Regions from separate parts of the Staphylococcus gallinarum genome, predicted to be linked through region 4. Evidence: predicted binding sites of a transcription regulator. Region 4 holds the regulator's gene; each other region holds the start of a gene.

Evidence for each region. Region 4 encodes Rex, which represses fermentation and respiration genes when NADH is low (regulators of the CRP and FNR family bind a similar motif). Its sites were predicted from a motif close to TTGTGAAATATTTCACAA; they were not measured.
Region 1: a site for Rex is predicted at 2,463-2,480, ahead of qoxA (cytochrome aa3 quinol oxidase subunit II). Genes of this name have one in related genera too.
Region 2: a site for Rex is predicted at 1,549-1,566, ahead of JN168_RS08755 (cytochrome ubiquinol oxidase subunit I). Genes of this name have one in related genera too.
Region 3: a site for Rex is predicted at 2,505-2,522, ahead of JN168_RS02640 (nitrate reductase subunit alpha). Genes of this name have one in related genera too.

What each region holds. Positions count from the first base shown of each region.
Region 1 is NZ_CP069082.1:1,899,954-1,904,713, reverse strand. Features, by position in the region: gene qoxB (cytochrome aa3 quinol oxidase subunit I) at 1-1,174, opposite strand, end outside; gene qoxA (cytochrome aa3 quinol oxidase subunit II) at 1,174-2,295, opposite strand; gene JN168_RS08875 (DUF5011 domain-containing protein) at 2,550-2,867, opposite strand; gene JN168_RS08870 (globin domain-containing protein) at 3,110-4,255, shown strand; gene folD (bifunctional methylenetetrahydrofolate dehydrogenase/methenyltetrahydrofolate cyclohydrolase FolD) at 4,535-4,760, opposite strand, start outside.
Region 2 is NZ_CP069082.1:1,874,274-1,879,033, reverse strand. Features, by position in the region: gene ptsP (phosphoenolpyruvate--protein phosphotransferase) at 1-892, shown strand, start outside; gene JN168_RS08760 (glutaredoxin family protein) at 1,157-1,390, opposite strand; gene JN168_RS08755 (cytochrome ubiquinol oxidase subunit I) at 1,588-2,943, shown strand; gene JN168_RS08750 (cytochrome d ubiquinol oxidase subunit II) at 2,940-3,956, shown strand; gene JN168_RS08745 (potassium channel family protein) at 4,052-4,711, shown strand.
Region 3 is NZ_CP069082.1:623,360-628,119, reverse strand. Features, by position in the region: gene JN168_RS02640 (nitrate reductase subunit alpha) at 1-2,433, opposite strand, end outside; gene cobA (uroporphyrinogen-III C-methyltransferase) at 2,808-3,746, opposite strand; gene nirD (nitrite reductase small subunit NirD) at 3,737-4,048, opposite strand; gene nirB (nitrite reductase large subunit NirB) at 4,053-4,760, opposite strand, start outside.
Region 4 is NZ_CP069082.1:967,669-972,428, forward strand. Features, by position in the region: gene JN168_RS04370 (MutS-related protein) at 1-198, opposite strand, end outside; gene JN168_RS04375 (ABC-F family ATP-binding cassette domain-containing protein) at 561-2,489, opposite strand; gene JN168_RS04380 (redox-sensing transcriptional repressor Rex) at 2,636-3,283, shown strand; gene JN168_RS04385 (glycoside hydrolase family 43 protein) at 3,479-4,471, shown strand; gene JN168_RS04390 (oligosaccharide MFS transporter) at 4,464-4,760, shown strand, end outside.

The sequences.
Region 1 (4,760 bases), 930 kb from region 4:
TAACCCCACCTAATAAGAAGTTAGGGATGAAGGCTAATGAGAATAACATTGGCGATTCAAAACTAATACGACCTTGGTATAAAGTGAACAACCAGTTAAATAGTTTAACACCGGTTGGTATACCAATTAACATTGTTGTAATTGAGAAGAATGAGTTAATCAAAGCACCATTACCCATTGTGAAGAAATGGTGAACCCAAACTAAGAAACTTAAGAATGCAATACCTGCAGTTGCCCACACCATGCTTTGGTGTCCGAATAAACGTTTACGAGCAAATGTAGGAATGATTTCAGAATATATACCAAATGCCGGTAGGATAACGATATATACTTCAGGGTGCCCCCATACCCAGAAGAAGTTAGCCCATAACATTGGCATACCACCGTCAGCAACGGTGAAGAATGCTGTTCCAAAAATTCTGTCTGTAGTGAATAATGCTAAAGCAACTGTTAACACAGGGAATGCCAAGATAACAATCAATGCAGTGATGAAAGTTGTTACAGTGAACATTGGCATTTCCATAAATTTCATTGTAGGTGATTTACATCTAAGTATTGTTACGAAGAAGTTAATACCTGTCATTAATGTTCCGATACCAGAAATCTGGATTGCTATTAGGTAATAGTTAACCCCAGGTCCTGGACTAAATTCTCCGGCAAGTGGAGCATAGTTTGTCCAACCAGCAGCAGGTGATCCACCTACGATAAATGAAAGGTTGAATAAAATCATACCTGCGAAGAATAACCAGAAACTAATACTGTTCAATACAGGGAATGCAACGTCGCGTGCACCAATTTGTAATGGTACAACTACGTTCCATAAACCAAATACGAAAGGCATTGCCATAAAGATAATCATGATAACGCCGTGCGTACTAAAGATTTCGTTATAGTGGTTTGATTCTAAGAATTTATTATCTGGAATTGTTAATTGAGCACGAATAAGTAATGCGTCAATACCACCACGAACGAACATTAATACTGCACAGATTAGGTACATTGCACCAATCTTCTTATGGTCGACAGATGTGAACCATTCTTTGTAAAGATATTTCCATAACTTGAAGTAAGTAATTACTGCGATCACACCGATAACTAAGAATGGCGCACCAATTTGTGCCATTGTAATCATCCAGTTACCATGAACGATCAATTGATCCCATGGAAAATTCATTAATGTCCACCTCCATGCTCTTGATCTTTGTTCTCAATTTTAGATGCTTCTTTATCTTTAGCACCTTTTGAGATTTTTTCCATTTCGTCCATATTATGTGATTCATCTTTCTTGAATTTACCATCATATGGCTCTTTGTTGCCTAAGATCATGGCTTTCATACCATGACGTTCGTAGTTAGCGTTTGTAATCTGCGGTTTACGTGCAGGTTGATCCGGTTTATCTAATATATCCTCTGTAATTTGCTTTTCAGAGTTGAAGTTTGGATCTTTTTGTACGTAATTATAGCGATCATAAGCATAGAAGATATACTCAGGATCTGCAGCAGGGTCAACAAACGCCATGTGCGTACCACTGAAAGTTAAGTTTTTGTTTTCAGTAGTAGGTAAAAGTTGCTTGTCAAATGTATCTTGATCTAATACTTTTTGACTTTGAGCATCTTTAACCCAATCCTTGAATTTACTTTGACTTACTGAGTGAACGTCAAATGTTTGACGAGCGAAACCTTCACCATTGAAGTTTGAGTTACGACCTCTGAACGTACCTTCTTTATCAGCAGTTAACGTCCAGTCCATCGTCATACCAGTCATCGCGTATTTCTGACCACCTAATTGTGGAATCCAGAAACTAGTCATCATATCCATAGATTGGAGTTTAAAGATAACCGGGCGATCTTTCGGAATAGTTAAGTGATTAACTGTTTCGATTTTTTCTTCAGGGTAACTAAAGAACCATTTATAACCAGCACTCGTAGCGTAAACAACAAGTGGGTCATCTTCTTTAGCCGGTGGTTTTTCGTACTCGTAAAGTGATTTAACCGTTGGAATGGCTAAAGCAATTACGATAATCACAGGAACAATAAACCAAATTGTTTCAAGTAAAGAGTTGTGGTGCATTTTACCAGATTCTGATGTATTTCCTATTCTGTATTTGAATAAGAATACAGCGAACATGATAAGCACCGCGGCAATAATAACAAGCATGAAGATGATTGAATAGATAATCAAGAACTTCGAGTCACTTGCCATCGGCCCTTTTGGGTTTAAAACTTCTACATTGGAACAGCCACTAAGTAAAATTAGTGAGCCAAAGAGTAGAAGCAAAGACTTAAATTTTGACACTTTTTTGACCTCCTAATACTACAATTGTAGGGCTTACCATCAATTTTAAGATATTACGCAATATTTACAAGTCTTTCTGAGGAAAAAATTATTGTAAAATTAAAACAAGCCCAACAGACTCAAGGTCTGACGGGCTTTTAAAGATTTGTTAAAATTATGTGTACATTTTGTGAAAAGTGCCATATTTTAATAGAATGGATAATTTTAGTTGTTTATATAGGTATATTGGAAGCAATTTAACGTAATTTAGTTGATTATTTTACTTCTATATAATGTGTTGATTTTCCAATTGCACCATCTGAATCTTCAACTTTATAAACGACTTTATATTTTCCTGGCTTTGAAGTATCAATATCACCATCTACAGTTATTTTATGTGTCAGGTCGCCATCTTCTTTGTCAAACGCACGGACACCTTTTAATGGTTGATATGCTTCTCCCTTATGTATAATTGTATCTTTTGTACCTTTTAATTCTGGAATAGAGTTATCAGTAGCTTCTGCGCTTAGGTTAGGTGTAACAAGCGTTGCGGAAACACCTAATGCTGATAAAGACTGTAATAATTTGTTCATAACGCTAACCTCCGAATGAAAGCCATTGATTTATTTAACTTAACTATACTGTAATCTACGTTTAAAATCATCATACTATAGTCTTAATATACCGTACGACTTTAAATTTAAATGAAAATTTCAGTTAAAATTTAGTAAATTGAACTTTTTGTGAATTTTATCACGTAAACCTTTCAAATGTAAATTAATTGTATTAAACTAATTTGTGAAATAAAGAATAAATGGCTAGGGGAGTGTCAAGCATGTTAACAGAGAACGAAAAAGCAATTATTAAAGAAACGGTGCCAGTATTACAAGAAAAAGGTACAGAAATCACGTCATTTTTCTACAAAAGAATGTTTAATCAACATCCAGAATTAAAAAATATGTTTAACCAAACGAATCAAAAGAGAGGCCTTCAATCCACAGCATTAGCTCAAAGTGTATTAGCTGCTGCATTAAACATTGAAGATTTAACGCGTATTTTACCAGTAGTAAAAGAGATTGCATATAAGCATTGTGCGCTACAAGTACCGCCAGCAGGTTATGATATAGTTGGTGAAAATTTAATTGCTGCAATTGAACATGTGCTAAGTTTGGAAAATGATAATCCAATCGTTCAAACTTGGACAAAAGCTTATGGTGAAATTGCAAATGTGTTTATCTCAGTTGAAAAAGAAATATATGAACAAATGGCATGGAGTGGTTTCAAACCATTCGAACTCATTGATATAGAGCAAGTTACTGACAATATTAAGTTATTTACGATTAAATCAACTGAAATAGATTTAAGTCAATTTGAGCCAGGACAATATATTACGGTTGATGTTGAAAGTGAGAAATTACCATATCGTGCAAAACGTCATTATTCTATTGTAGAAGGTAATGTTGATCAATTAAGTTTTGCTGTTAAAAGAGATGTTACAGAGAATAATGAAGGAGAAGTTTCAACAATTTTACACGATGAGTTCAAAGTTGGTGATATGATTAATTTATCTGCACCAGTTGGTGACTTTACATTAAATCATGTGTCTAAACCACAATTGTTTATCGGTTCAGGAATCGGTGTAACACCATTAGTTCCAATGTTTAGACACGTTGTATCTAGTCAAGGAACAGCACAATTCATTCAAAACACGAATGATATTGACCAAATTCCATTCCAAGAAAAGCTATCTGAAATTGCAAATAATGAAGATAATGCTAGTTATATCATTCACGACAAAAACCAAAATGGTTATATCGATGCTGAATATTTAAAACAGTATTTAACAGATGATACAGAAATTTATGTTTGTGGTGGAACAGAGTTCTTGAAATCCATCATCAGTATATTAAAAGAAATTGGAGTAGCAACAGAGCGTATACATTTTGAATCATTTATTCCAAAATTAAGTGTTGGTGTATAATTTATATAACGTTAAAACCAAGTTACCCCTTTAAAAATGATATATAGAAGTGACTGGGAGTTAAACCTCAGAAAAATGCCACCCCTAAGATTAAATTAATCTCTTGGGGTGGCATTTTTATAGTGAAAACATCATTATTTGTTTAGTACGAATAGGTTATGATGTTCGAAAAGCCAAACACCTGTGTAGCTATTAATAAAAGGAAAAGGCAATTTCTATCACATTCGATAGAAATTGCCTTTTTAACTGGATAAATATCTTAACATCCAGACTATTATCTTACTCAATACCTCTACGTAATTTTTCTGCAATTAATGTATTATTTAATACCATTGTGATTGTCATTGGACCAACGCCACCTGGAACTGGTGTGATTGCACCGGCAATTTCTTTCACTTCATCATATTCGACGTCGCCTTTTAATTTACCATTTTTATCAGGTGTATTTCCGACGTCAATAACAACAGCACCTTCTTTAACATCATCCTTTGTAACGAGACCAGGT
Region 2 (4,760 bases), 910 kb from region 4:
TATTGGTACACCAGATGATTTAACTGGTGTTATCGAAAATGGTGCAGAAGGTATTGGTTTATATCGTACTGAGTTCTTATATATGGGAAGAGACGAAATGCCTTCTGAGGATGAGCAATTTGAAGCTTACAAGAAAGTATTAGAAACAATGAAAGACAAACGTGTCGTTGTTCGTACGTTAGATATTGGTGGCGATAAAGAGTTACCATATTTAAATTTACCTGAAGAAATGAATCCATTCTTAGGATATCGTGCGATACGTTTATGCTTGGATCAACCTGATATTTTCAGACCGCAATTGCGTGCATTATTACGCGCATCTGCATTCGGTAAGTTAAATATCATGTTCCCAATGGTTGCTACAATTCAAGAGTTCCGTGATGCCAAAGCATTACTTCTTGAAGAGAAGGACAATTTAACACAAGAAGGTGTTGAAGTATCTGATGATATCGAATTAGGTATCATGGTAGAAATTCCTTCTACAGCAGCTTTAGCTGATGTATTTGCTAAAGAGGTTGACTTCTTTAGTATCGGTACAAATGATTTAATTCAATACACTATGGCTGCAGATAGAATGTCAGAACGTGTATCATACTTGTATCAACCATATAATCCTTCAATTTTACGTTTAGTTAAACAAGTTATTGAAGCTTCTCATAAAGAAGGTAAATGGACAGGTATGTGTGGCGAAATGGCTGGAGATGAGATAGCAATTCCATTGTTATTAGGTTTAGGTTTAGATGAGTTCTCAATGAGTGCGACATCGATTCTTAAAGTGCGTCGTCAAATCAAAGGCTTAAGTCAAAATGAAATGGAAGAATTAGCAGATAGAGCAATTAATTGTGCAACTACTGAAGAAGTTACTACATTAGTTAATCAATATGCAAAATAATGCTAATAATTATGGATTGGGCAAAGAAATATAATTTCTAACGATCCATATGAAAACATATAAAATAGTAGGAGGATTGGTCGAGTTAATTGGCCAATTCTTTTTTTATTAATATAAATAGAGGCAACGTTTCAATTATGCTGAAACGTTGCCTCTATTTATATTTAACATCAGTCAATCATCATTGGATTGGAAAAATTAATTTAACTTTTATAAAAAAGGGTAGATATGTACAAAATGATTATATTTTTTCAATAAGATTCATTACGCTTCAATATCTAATGTACGATTAATTTTTTCCATATCAATTTGATACATTGGTTCATCATCAATGAGTATAAAAGGTGTCGCAAATGCATCATATTCCATCATTTCATTTCTATATTGTGCATTCGCAACATTTTTTTCTTCGAAAGCCACACCTTTGTCAGTTAGGTAACTTTTAATAAAAGTACATGGAGGGCAGTCATTCTGTGTATAAATTATGACACTTTTCATTTGAAGACATCCTTTCTTGAATCCACTTATATTAATATAAGAGAGTTTATTATATTTATCAAGTGTGTAATTTATATGCTTATAGTCATCAATTTGTCACTAATTTATAGTTAGAAATAATTTCAAAAATTATATAACGGGTTTATAATGGATGGAAGTTGTGATTTTTGTCACAAATAAAAATAAAAGGTGATAATATGGATTCAGTTGAATTAGCAAGATTTCTAACTGCAATGACGCTTGCAGTGCACATAATTTTTGCGACAATCGGTGTGGGAATGCCGCTTATGTTTGCAATTGCTGAATTTTTAGGTATTAGAAATAATGATCCTAAATATATAACTTTAGCAAAACGTTGGTCAAAAGGTTATACCATTACTGTAGCTGTCGGTGTTGTGACAGGTACAATTATTGGTTTACAGCTATCTCTATTGTGGCCTACATTTATGCAAATGGGTGGTCACGTAATTGCATTACCATTATTTATGGAAACTTTTGCATTCTTCTTTGAAGCAATATTCTTGAGTATATACTTATATACTTGGGATCGATTTAAAAATAAATGGACGCACTTTTGGATTAGTATACCTGTAATATTAGGTGGTTCATTTTCAGCGTTCTTTATCACTGCAGTTAACTCATTTATGAATACACCTGCAGGATTTGAAATGAAAAATGGCAAAATGATTAATGTGGAACCTTGGGCAGCTATGTTTAATGATTCATTCTTAGTACGTTCATTCCATGTTGTAGCGACAGCATTGATGACAATGGCGTTCGTGTTAGCTGCAGTAGCAGCATTTAAACTATTAAAGAATAAATTTGCTCAGGATACCGAATATCATAAAAAGGCACTTAAGCTTACGATGATATTAGGGTTAATTTTTACATTAGGCTCAATGTTAGCAGGAGATATGTCAGCTAAGTTTCTTCACAAAGAACAGCCTGAGAAGCTTGCTGCCTATGAGTGGCATTTTGATACTGAGTCTAAGGCAGATCTAGTGTTATTTGGTACTTTAGACGAAAAAACACAAGAAGTTTCGGGTGCTATTAAAATTCCAGGCGTATTAAGCTTTTTAGCAGATAATAACTTTAATACAAAGGTGAAAGGCTTAGATGAGTTCCCGAAAGAATTAAGACCACCTATGATAGTACATTACTACTTTGATTTGATGGTATTTATGGGTGTGTTCTGTATGGTTGTTTCAGGTGCCTATGTAATGACATTAGTCTTTAAAAAATTGAAGAAATTCACTTACTCCAAAGCTATGTTATATGGTGCGTTATTAACAGGGCCAGCAGCATTATTAGCGATAGAATTTGGTTGGTTCTTAACAGAACAAGGACGCCAACCATGGATGGTTAGAGGCTATCTTAAGGTTGCAGACGCAGCCACTCAAGCTGGTGGATTAACGTTAGTTACGGTATTATTCGCACTCTTATATATCGTTCTTATTGTTACTTCGTCTTATGTATTAATTAGGATGTTTAAACATAAGCCTGCTTATAAAGACGTTGAAAAACTAAAGCAAGAAAGAGGTGATTTATCATGATATTTGCATATATAGGAATCACAGTACTATGGTTTTTCTTATTTTGCTATATTATTGTTGCCTCTATTGACTTTGGGGCAGGATTCTTTACATTACACGCGAAAGTAACGAAACAAGATAAAAAGATAAATCATTTAATTGCAAGATACTTAAATCCTGTTTGGGAAGTAACGAATGTATTCTTCGTTTTCTTCTTTGTTGGAATGGTAGGATTTTTCCCAGACACTGCGAAATATTTCGGTTCAGTGCTATTACTGCCAGCCTCTATTGCTGTTATTTTGATTTCAATTAGAGGTAGCTTTTATGCATTTGAAAATTATGGTCCAGATACGAAATTACCGTGGTTAGCTTTATATGGAATTGCTGGTTTATTTATACCCGCCGCATTAGCTACGACATTAACAATTTCAGAAGGTGGCTTTATTAAAGAGCATGCCGGTAACATCGATTTGAATTGGGTGGAATTATTGTTAAGTCCATATGCATGGGCAGTGGTATTTTTAGCAGTCATTTCGGTATTGTATATTTCTTCTGGATTCTTAACATTTTATGCTGCAAGAGCGCGAGATACTGAAGCATATCGTTTACTTAGATATTGGTTCTTATTCTGGGGACCGCCGATGATTGCGATTTCGATATTTGTATTCTTATCTTTAAGAGTGCAAAATGAGACACACTTTATGAATGCAGTCACAAATTATTGGTGGATGTTCTTATTGAGCTTAATCTTCTTTATAGGTGCAATGATTTTAACATATCTAAAAAAAGGACACGGTGTAGCATTTATCTTTGTCATGTTGCAAATGGGATTCGCATTCTTTGGATACGGTGCAAGTAAATTGCCATATATATTAACCCCATATATTCATATTAAACATGGCGTGACTAATCCAAGTATGGCAATAACGTTAATCACTGCATTTATTTTTGCTTTACTTTTATTAATCCCATCGTTAATATTAATAATGAAATTATTTGTTTTTGACAAAGAATATGTCGAAGGCAAAAAATAACAGTTTTAATTAAAGAGGTGTAGGCAGTATTTGTTATCTAAGTTTTATAGTTAACAAACTGCTTATGGCCTCGATTTTTAAATTGGAGGACGCATATGGATAAAGAATATGTGGTAATTGGCTTAGGTCGATTCGGTGGCAGTATAGTTAGAGAATTAAATGCACTTGATATGGATGTAATGGCGATTGATTCAAATGAAGCACGTGTGAACGAATACAGTGACATTGCTACGCATGCTGTAGTTGCTGATACTACAGATGAAGCAGTAATGAAAAGCTTAGGTATAAGAAACTTTGATCATGTAATTGTCGCTATAGGTGAAAATATTCAATCTAGTACTTTGACGACATTGATCTTGAAAGAATTAGGTGTTAAAAAAGTAACAGCCAAAGCGCAAAATGATTATCATGCTAAAATTTTAAACAAAATTGGTGCTGATACGGTTGTACACCCAGAACGTGATATGGGTAGACGTATCGCACATAATGTTGCAAGTGCTAGTGTACTTGATTATTTAGAACTTGCTGATGAACATTCTATTGTTGAAATTAAAGCTAGTGAAAAGATGGCAGGGCAGACGATTATACAACTCGATATTCGTGCACAGTTTGGTATTAGTATCATTGCTATCAAAAGAGGTCGAGAAATTTTAGTATCTCCAGATCCGAATTTAAGTGTTGAAATAGGAGATATATTAATTATGATTGGCCATGATAACGATTTGAGTCGTTTTGAAAAGAAAGTCGTTCGTTAAAGTAATGTGATTCATACTAGAGGTAAGTGTTAATTTATGATATCAAAAC
Region 3 (4,760 bases), 340 kb from region 4:
GATATCCCAATCTGAACGCGACTCCCATAACGGATCAATAGCTGGGTTAAATGGATGAACAAATGGATGCATGTCTGTTGATGAGATATCATGTTTTTCATACCAAGTTGCCGCTGGTAAAATAATGTCAGAATATAAAGGCGTTGATGTCATACGGAAATCTAAAGATACAAGTAAGTCTAACTTTCCTTCAGTATCATCTCTCCATTTAATTTCTTCTGGTTTATCATTTTCATTTGGATTTGCTAATAATCCTGATTTTGTTCCTAATAAGTGTTTCATAAAATATTCTTGGCCCTTTGCAGAACTTGAAATTAAATTAGAGCGCCATAAGAATAATGTTTTAGGATGGTTCTGTTTAGCATCTGGATCTTCTATTGCAAATTTAGTTTTACGTGCTTTTACAGATTCAACAGCACGCTGTATGACTTGTTCATTATTGAACTCTCCTGCTTCTTTCGCATCTTCACCAAAAGATAAACTATTTTTATCGAATTGAGGATAGGATGGTAACCATCCAGCTCTCGCTGCTAATACATTATAATCTGCTGGGTGCTTATGTTTAATGTGATCTGCTAATGGTGATTTCAAACTATCTACAGTTGATAATTCATATTTCCATTGGTCCGTAGCAAAATAGAACCAACTTGTTCCATTTTGTAATCGGGGAGGTGCTTGCCAATCTTTTGCAAAGGCAATTGTATTCCACCCTTCAATTGGTCTACATTTTTCTTGTCCTACATAGTGAGCCCAACCCCCACCATTTACACCTTGGCAACCACAAAGTAAGATTAAATTAATAATTGACCGATAAATCGTATCTGAATTAAACCAATGATTAATCCCTGCACCCATTATTATCATGGATTTACCTTCAGTATCGATGGCATTTTGTGCAAACTCACGGGCAACTTGTATAACTAAATCCTGTTTCACACCTGTAATTTGTTCTTGCCATGCTGGTGTGTAGTATGATGTTTTATCTTCATAACCATTGGCTTCTAACGCATGGTCAAAGCGTTTCACACCATATTGACTCGCCATTAGATCAAACACTGTAGTAATATATTTTTCTTCACCATTTTCCAAAGTAATCTTTTTGACGGGAATTGTTCTTTCAAAAATACCGTTTCCATTATTATCGAAATAAGGAAATTGAATATCAACGTGTTCATGGTCTAACTCAGCAAATGATAACAATGGATTAATCGGTTGCCCTTGTTCATCTTCAAGCTTTAAGTTCCATGCCTTACCTTGTTCCCATCTTTGTCCAATAGTTCCATTTGGTACAGTTAAACGCTCACTATTACCATCAAAAATAACAGGTTTCCAATCACCATTCGTTGTTTTAGATGTAATATCATTTTCCCGTAAAAAACGTCCTGCTTTATATCCTTTATCATCTTTATCTAACATGATGACAAATGGCATATCTGTATATTGTTTTGAATAATTGATAAAGCGCTCATTAGGATTATCAATATAAAACTCTTGTAAAATAACATGTGTCATCGCTTGTGCTACTGCTGCATCCGTTCCAGGGTTTGGAGATAACCAATTATCCGCAAATTTAACATTCTCAGCATAGTCTGGTGCTACTGATACAACCTTTGTTCCTTTGTAACGAACCTCAGTCATAAAATGAGCATCTGGAGTTCTAGTTAATGGCACATTTGATCCCCACATGATAATATATGACGCATTGTACCAATCACTTGATTCTGGTACATCTGTTTGCTCACCCCAAATTTGTGGTGATGCTGGTGGTAAATCTGCATACCAATCATAAAAACTTAGCATCTCTCCCCCAAGTAAACTAATGAATCGTGCTCCAGATGCGTAACTTAACATCGACATCGCAGGTATTGGTGTAAAGCCAGCAATTCTATCAGGTCCATATTTTTTAATCGTATATATGATTTGTGCCGAAATCAGTTGTGATACATCTTTCCAGTTTGTTCTAACTAAGCCACCTTTACCTCGTGCTTGTTTATAAATTTTGGCTTTTTCTTCATCTTCAACGATAGACGCCCACGCTGCAACAGTATTATCATGATGTTCCTTTAATGCTGCAGTCCATAACTCCCAAAGCTTTCCTCTTATATATGGATATCGAACACGTAACGGACTATATTCATACCATGAAAATGATGCACCTCTCGGACACCCTCTTGGCTCAAATTCAGGCATGTCAGGACCACAACTAGGATAATCGATTTGTTGATTTTCCCAAGTAATAACCCCATTTTTAACAAAAACTTTCCACGAACAAGAACCAGTACAATTCACACCATGTGTGGTTCTCACAACTTTATCATGACTCCATCGTTCTCTATACATTTTCTCCCATTCACGACTTTTGCTCTCTAAGATTGACCAATTACCATTAAATTTTTCTGTTGGTTTAAAAAATTTAAGCCCAAACTTTTTCATTTTATACACCCTCTCACAAGTTCGTTCCTTTTAACTGAAATCACTTCGCTTATTAATATATTTCATAAACATTGTACATTTTTTCACAATATACAAAAATTAGGGATTTTCCTAAATGCATAGGAAAATCCCCTTATTATTTTATGACCATGTTAAATGGTTACAATTTAAGTCATTCTATTCTTCATAATTTTATTTTTTTCCATCTATTATTATAAGGTTTAAAAGAAAAGAAAATGAAAGATATTTAATTGAATGATGTCCACTAATATTCACGAAGTAAACTGCAGTAGTTGTTTTATCGAGCATTAATAACCATTTTTGGTCAATCGTCTTAGATTTATACATAGTTATGTTTTTATGTGTATTTATTGTTACTTTACTGTTATTTTCGAATCAAAAGATTGTTTTAAATACGTTTCTATTAACGCCCTTTGTGATGGATGTAGTTGTTCTATATCATTAGGAAGTATCATACACCAGTCACCTTGCGCGTATAATTCAAAAGCCTTGTCAATCGCATGAGTACGTGTCCCTTGCACTAAATATTTTGTTCTATATTTGACCGTTAATCCTTCACCCATATTCAATTTACCAATAACATGTCCTATGATGATAAGCCCTGGTTTACTATTATTGGTGACATCCTTTAATTTATCTACAATATTTAATACTGTCCCTGTAACATATTGTTCCATTGGCCCTGTCACATCAAAGCATACAACAACGGGAAAATTAGTGTGTGTCTTGTTATAGATTTCTTTCATTATGCTATCAATATTTCTAATTCCCATATAAATCGCTAAGGTACCATAATTTAATAATCCATTGATATCGAAAGGTTTATCGGAATTATCTTTAAAATGCCCTGTAGTAAATGTCACACTCGTAGCTATATCACGTATTGTGAACCCTAAACCAAGATGTGCCATAGCTACAGTTGATGAAGTGATACCAGGTATAATGTCATAATCTATGTGCATCTTATTTAATATTTCTACTTCTTCGTATACTCTACCAAACACAGCCGGGTCTCCACCTTTAAGCCTCACAACTAGGTCATATTTCGATGCAGTTTCGATCAACAAGTCATTAATTTCATCTTGTTTAACATGTTTACTATAAGGTAATTTCCCAACATCGATAATGGGAATTTCCGGTCTTGCCAACTGTAGTATAAATGGATTTACCAAGCGATCATATAAGATTACATCAGCCCTTTTTATTAACTGTTCTGCTTGTCTTGTAAGTAATGTCGGATCTCCAGGTCCTGCACCTATAAGATAAACTTTACCGTAATTGATTACAGGCATACATAGACATCCTCGTCGATGATTTCTACTTTATAAGATTCTACACATCCGGTATCAGGTTCTTGAACTATTCCTGTCGTCAAATCTACCTTTTGATCATGAAGTGGACAGTATACAAATTCACCACTTACTATACCTTCACTCAATGGTCCATTTTTGTGTGGACATATATTATTGACCGCATAAACATTTCCACCCTCAGTTAAAAACAGACCAATTTCTTTATTCTCAACCAGTATTTTCTTACCGATCAATGGCTGTAACTCTTTCAAATGCGCTACTTTAATTTTTCTTTGTGCCATCTATTTATACCTCCTCAACTGCGAAGCGTGCTCTTTCTTTTTCCTGACTTGAAATTTGTCGCCAAGGTTCCGCTTGTACCACTTCTTTTGCTTCCATAATTCTCTGGAATAACTGTGTTTGTTGTGCTTCATTTAAAATGACATCTTTTACACGATCAAAACCAAGACGATTTAACCACGGTGCTGTACGCTCTGCATAAATACCTGTTTCTCTATAGTATTGCATCAATGCACCGCACAACTTTACGACTTCATCTTCGGTTTCAACTGTCGTTAGATACTGCCCTACCGTTACTTCAGTACCGCCATTACCACCTATATAGATTTGGAATCCATTTTCAACACCAATTACGCCAAAGTCTTTAACACCTGATTCGACACAACTTCTTGGGCAACCTGAAACGCCCATTTTAAATTTATGTGGTGTGTCTATATATTCAAATGTGCTTTCTAAACGAATCGCTAACTTAGTTGTATCTTGTGTACCAAATCGACAAAAAGATTTACCTACACAACTCTTAACTGAACGCGTCTTTTTACCATAAGCAGAAGCCGAACGCATACCTAATTCATCCCAAATTTGTGGCAATAGTTCCTTCTTAACACCGTATAAACCTATACGCTGAGAACCTGTAACCTTTACTAAAGGAATCTGATATTTTTTAGCAACCGTACCTAATTGAATGAGTTGATCGGCATCTGTCACCCCACC
Region 4 (4,760 bases):
TTGATGCTGATGTTTGAATGTATCGTATTGATAATGATAACGATGGTATGGACGAATAAAGCACTCTAGTGGTTTTTGTCTATACCATAAGTTTTTAATATCATTCTTAAGACGGTAATTAATTACGATATTAGAAATAATCGCAATAATTAAACTAGCTAGAACAAAAGCAATAAAGAACCACAAAATCGTGGGCATGGTGAAACACAGTCCTTTCTCTCTATATAGTGAAGTCCTTTTTTATTATGACATTCATATAAAGAGATAACAATGTGGGTTCTTAATATTAAAACGTCTGAACAATGTCAATAGGGAACGTGCGTACTTATTAACAATAAGTGCATAAGTTGTGGATAAATAAGAAGATTAATGTGGATATGGAGTGTATTTCCAAAAAATCACAGCAATAAAAGTTACTTTTTACCTGTGTATAACTAGGATAACTTTGTGGATAGCTTACAATTCAAGGATTTTTATTGTGTATAAAAAAGTGTAAAATATATCCTATGAAAAAAGCCGATGTATTAAAATATACATTGGCTTAAGTGTAAGTCAGGATATTATTGTAATAATTCTTGTAATTCTGCCCATTCTGACATAACCTGTTCTAATTTTTGTTCGGTTTCTGCTTTTGCTATTGCAATATCATTTGCTTTATCTGGATTTGAAAAAATTTCAGGTTTAGTGAGTTGAACGTTTAAATCATCGATTTGTGCTTCGTAATCTTCAATTGCTAATTCACATTGTTCTATTTTACGAGTGATTTGTCGCTGTTCTTTCTTTTGTTGCTTTTGATCAATGTAATTATTTGTTTTAGGTGTATTGTCTATTTGTTGTTCTACCTGTGATTGTTCATGCTTAGATTTTAATGCTTCAGTTTCTTCTAGTTTATCAACATAATATTGATAGTCACCTAAATAGAGCGTGCCTCCCGTTGTGTCTAAATCAAATACTTTGTTAGCTAATTGATTGATAAAATAGCGATCGTGGGAAACAAATAACAATGTACCATCGAAATTTAATAAAGCTTGCTCTAACATTTCTTTAGAATCAATATCTAAATGGTTAGTCGGTTCATCCAAAATTAATACATTATTACGTTCCAGCATTAATAGTGCAAGTTGTAGACGTGCTTTTTCTCCACCTGATAAATCATTGATAACTTTTTTTACGTCTTCTTGTACAAATAAAAATCTGCCTAATACTGCTCGAACATCTTTTTCATTCATGGTAGGGTATTGATCCCAAATATAATCAAGAATTGATTTTGTTGATTTAAATTCTGCTTGCTTTTGGTCATAATAGCCAATCTTTAAGTTTGCACCTTTAGTGATGTCGCCTGAAATTTTTGGTTGGCGTTCTGCTATAGTTTTGATCAGCGTAGATTTACCAATACCATTTGGTCCAATGATCGCGATATGATCACCTTTGGTAATTTCTAAATTGATATTTGAAGTGATTGGTTCGTCGTAACCAATGGCTAAATTTTTTATATGAAAAACATCGTTACCCGTATTGCGTTCAAAATCAAATTCAATATTTGCACTTTTAGCATCTAAGATAGGCTTATTAATAAGTTCGATCTTTTCTAACATTTTACGTCGGCTTTTTGCCATACCCGAAGTTGATGCACGAGCGATATTTTTTTCTACGAATGTCTCTAATTTTTTAATTTCTGCTTGCTGACTTTCATACTCTTGCATCTTTTTTTGGTAATATTTATCTCTTTGTTCAATGAATTGACCATAATTTCCAACATAATGTTGTACATCACCAAGTGCGACATCATATATTTGATTAACAATTTTGTCTAAGAAGTACCTATCATGACTGATTATGATAATAGCGCCTTTAAAGTAATTTAAGTAACTTTCAAGCCATTGTGTCGTCTCCATATCTAAGTGGTTAGTAGGTTCATCTAATAGTAGCAGGTCAGGTTCATTCAATAACATTTGAGCTAAAGATAATCTAGTCTTTTGTCCACCACTGAAATCGTTAATTGGTCGATTGAAATCATCTTCCGTAAAGTTTAATCCATGTAATACAGTTTTAATTTTACTTTCATATTGATAGCCTTCTTGTTGCTCAAATTGGTTTGAGATACTTTCATAGCGCGCAATATGTGCTTTATATTCGTCAGTATCATATTCCTCTGCATGTTTAGCTAACCAATCTGTTTCAAATTTCATTTGTTCTTGCATTTCTTTAATATGTTCAAAGGGCTTCGTCATTTCTGCGATTACCGTTTGATTGGTATTTAAAGTCATTTGTTGTGTTAAATAACCCATTTTTAAATTTTTAATTTTTGATATATGTCCAGAATCATAATCTTCGACACCTGCAATAATTTTCATTAATGTAGATTTACCAGCTCCGTTACGTCCAACAATACCGATACGTTCCCCCGTCTTAACTTCTAAATCTACGTTGTTGAAAATATCATCCCCGTCGAATGATTTTGTAATATCGTTTAATTGTAATAATATCATTCGAATTTGCACCTCTCTATTCAAAATCTATTTTACCGTATAAAGCGTATGGATAAAACTATCAGTGTTTATTTTTATATATCATTAATGTATAATGTTGTAGTAATTATTAGATTATTTAGTATTATTATTTAAATTAGGGGGACATGATCTTGGCTAATCAAAGCGATAAGATTCCTCGTGCAACGTTGAAACGTTTACCGTTATACTACAGATTCGTCAATACATTAAAATCAAAAGGTATAGATAGAGTGAATTCAAAGGCAATCAGCGAAGGATTGAATATAGATTCTGCAACTATTCGTCGTGATTTTTCATATTTTGGAGAACTAGGAAAAAAGGGTTATGGCTATAATATCGATAGCTTATTACACTTTTTCAAAAATGAAATTAGTGAAAATGATGAAATTAAAATTGCCATTGTTGGTGTTGGGAACTTAGGTAAAGCATTGTTAACTTACAATTTCTCAATCCATGATGAAATGACAATAACGGAAGCTTTTGATATACGAGAAGATGTGATAGGTACTGAAATCGGTCAAGTAAGTGTTAGTAATTATGCAGATATTACCGAGGTTCTAGAACGTGAACAAATAGATATCGTAATCCTTACTACACCTGAAGATGTTGCGCAGCAAGTAACAGATAAGTTAGTAGATGTTGGAGTGAAGGGGATATTAAACTTTACACCAAGTCGTGTATCTACGCCATCTGATGTGCAAGTTCATCATATTGATTTAGGTATAGAATTACAATCATTATTATTTTTTATGAAAAATTATAGTAACAAATAATTTTAACAAACGAGTTTACTTATTTAATAGAGATAAGTAAACTCGTTTATTTTTGACTTACTTTTTGTTAAAGAAAGATTTCAATATTATCTTTTATTTGTACGGACAAAGATTAAAATATATTGACTTATACGGACAAATATAATACATTGTAATTGTAAACGTTTTCATAAAAAAGGGGTTAAGGGGGATTTTATGGAGCAGATAAACAATCCAATTGTAATACAGAGAGCAGATCCGTTTGTTTTTAAGGAATCAGGAACATATTATTTTACTGGTTCTTATCCGAAATATGACCGTATTGTTTTGAGGAAAGCATCGTCATTGAATGAGCTAAATGAAGCAAAAGAACATGTTGTATGGACTAAAGATTTAGATGGAGAAAAAAGCGCATTGATTTGGGCACCTGAAATTCATAAAATAAATGATAAATGGTTTATCTATTATGCAGCAGCACCAAATGATTACATTGAGGATGATACATTTAATCATAGAATGTTCGTCTTAGAGAATAGTAATGATGACCCACTTACAGATAACTGGATAGATAAAGGGAAAATAGATACAGGATGGGAAACATTTTCGCTGGATGCAACCGTTTTTGAATTAAATGGGCGTTTATATTATGTTTGGGCACAACAAGATATAGAGATACCAGGACACTCAAATATCTATATTTCTGAAATGGAAAATCCATGGACATTAAAAGGGTCACCAACAATGTTAACGATACCCGAATATGACTGGGAGTGTAAGGGTTTTTGGGTAAATGAAGGGCCGGCCATTTTAATAAAAGAGCAACGTATATTTTTAACATATTCTGCGAGTGCAACAGGTATTGATTACTGTATGGGAATGCTTGTTGCTTCTGTAGATAGTAATCTATTAGATGTTAATGCTTGGGATAAAGTTGAAGAACCTGTATTTACAAGTGCTATTGAAAATGGACAATACGGTCCAGGACATAATTCATTTACAAAATCTAAAGATGACTTGCATGATGTGTTGGTCTATCATGCTAGAAATTATACAGAGATTGAGGGCGATCCATTGTATGATCCAAATCGTCATGCACGTGCGCAATTAATAGAATGGTATAATGGTTGGCCGGATTTTGGTTCACCTGTTGTTGATACGCGTTCAACACCTCATTCTACCAAGGTAATTGGAAGTGATGCCATTGATTAATTTAAAGCGTATTACATTTTGGAGATTTGGTGGCATTAATTTCTCTTATTTTGCTATCTGGACATTAATCATTACATTTTTGCCATTGTGGTTAAATAGAGTAGCACATTTAAACACAGCAGAAGCTGGAATTGTATTTTCAACAATGTCTATTGTAGCAATTGTACTTGAACCAATTTATGGCGTCATACAAGATAAATTAGGATTAAAAAAGTATTTGTTTGCATTTGTTATTTTTTGCTTACTGCTAATAGGACCATTTTTTGAATATGCTTTTATTCCATTAATC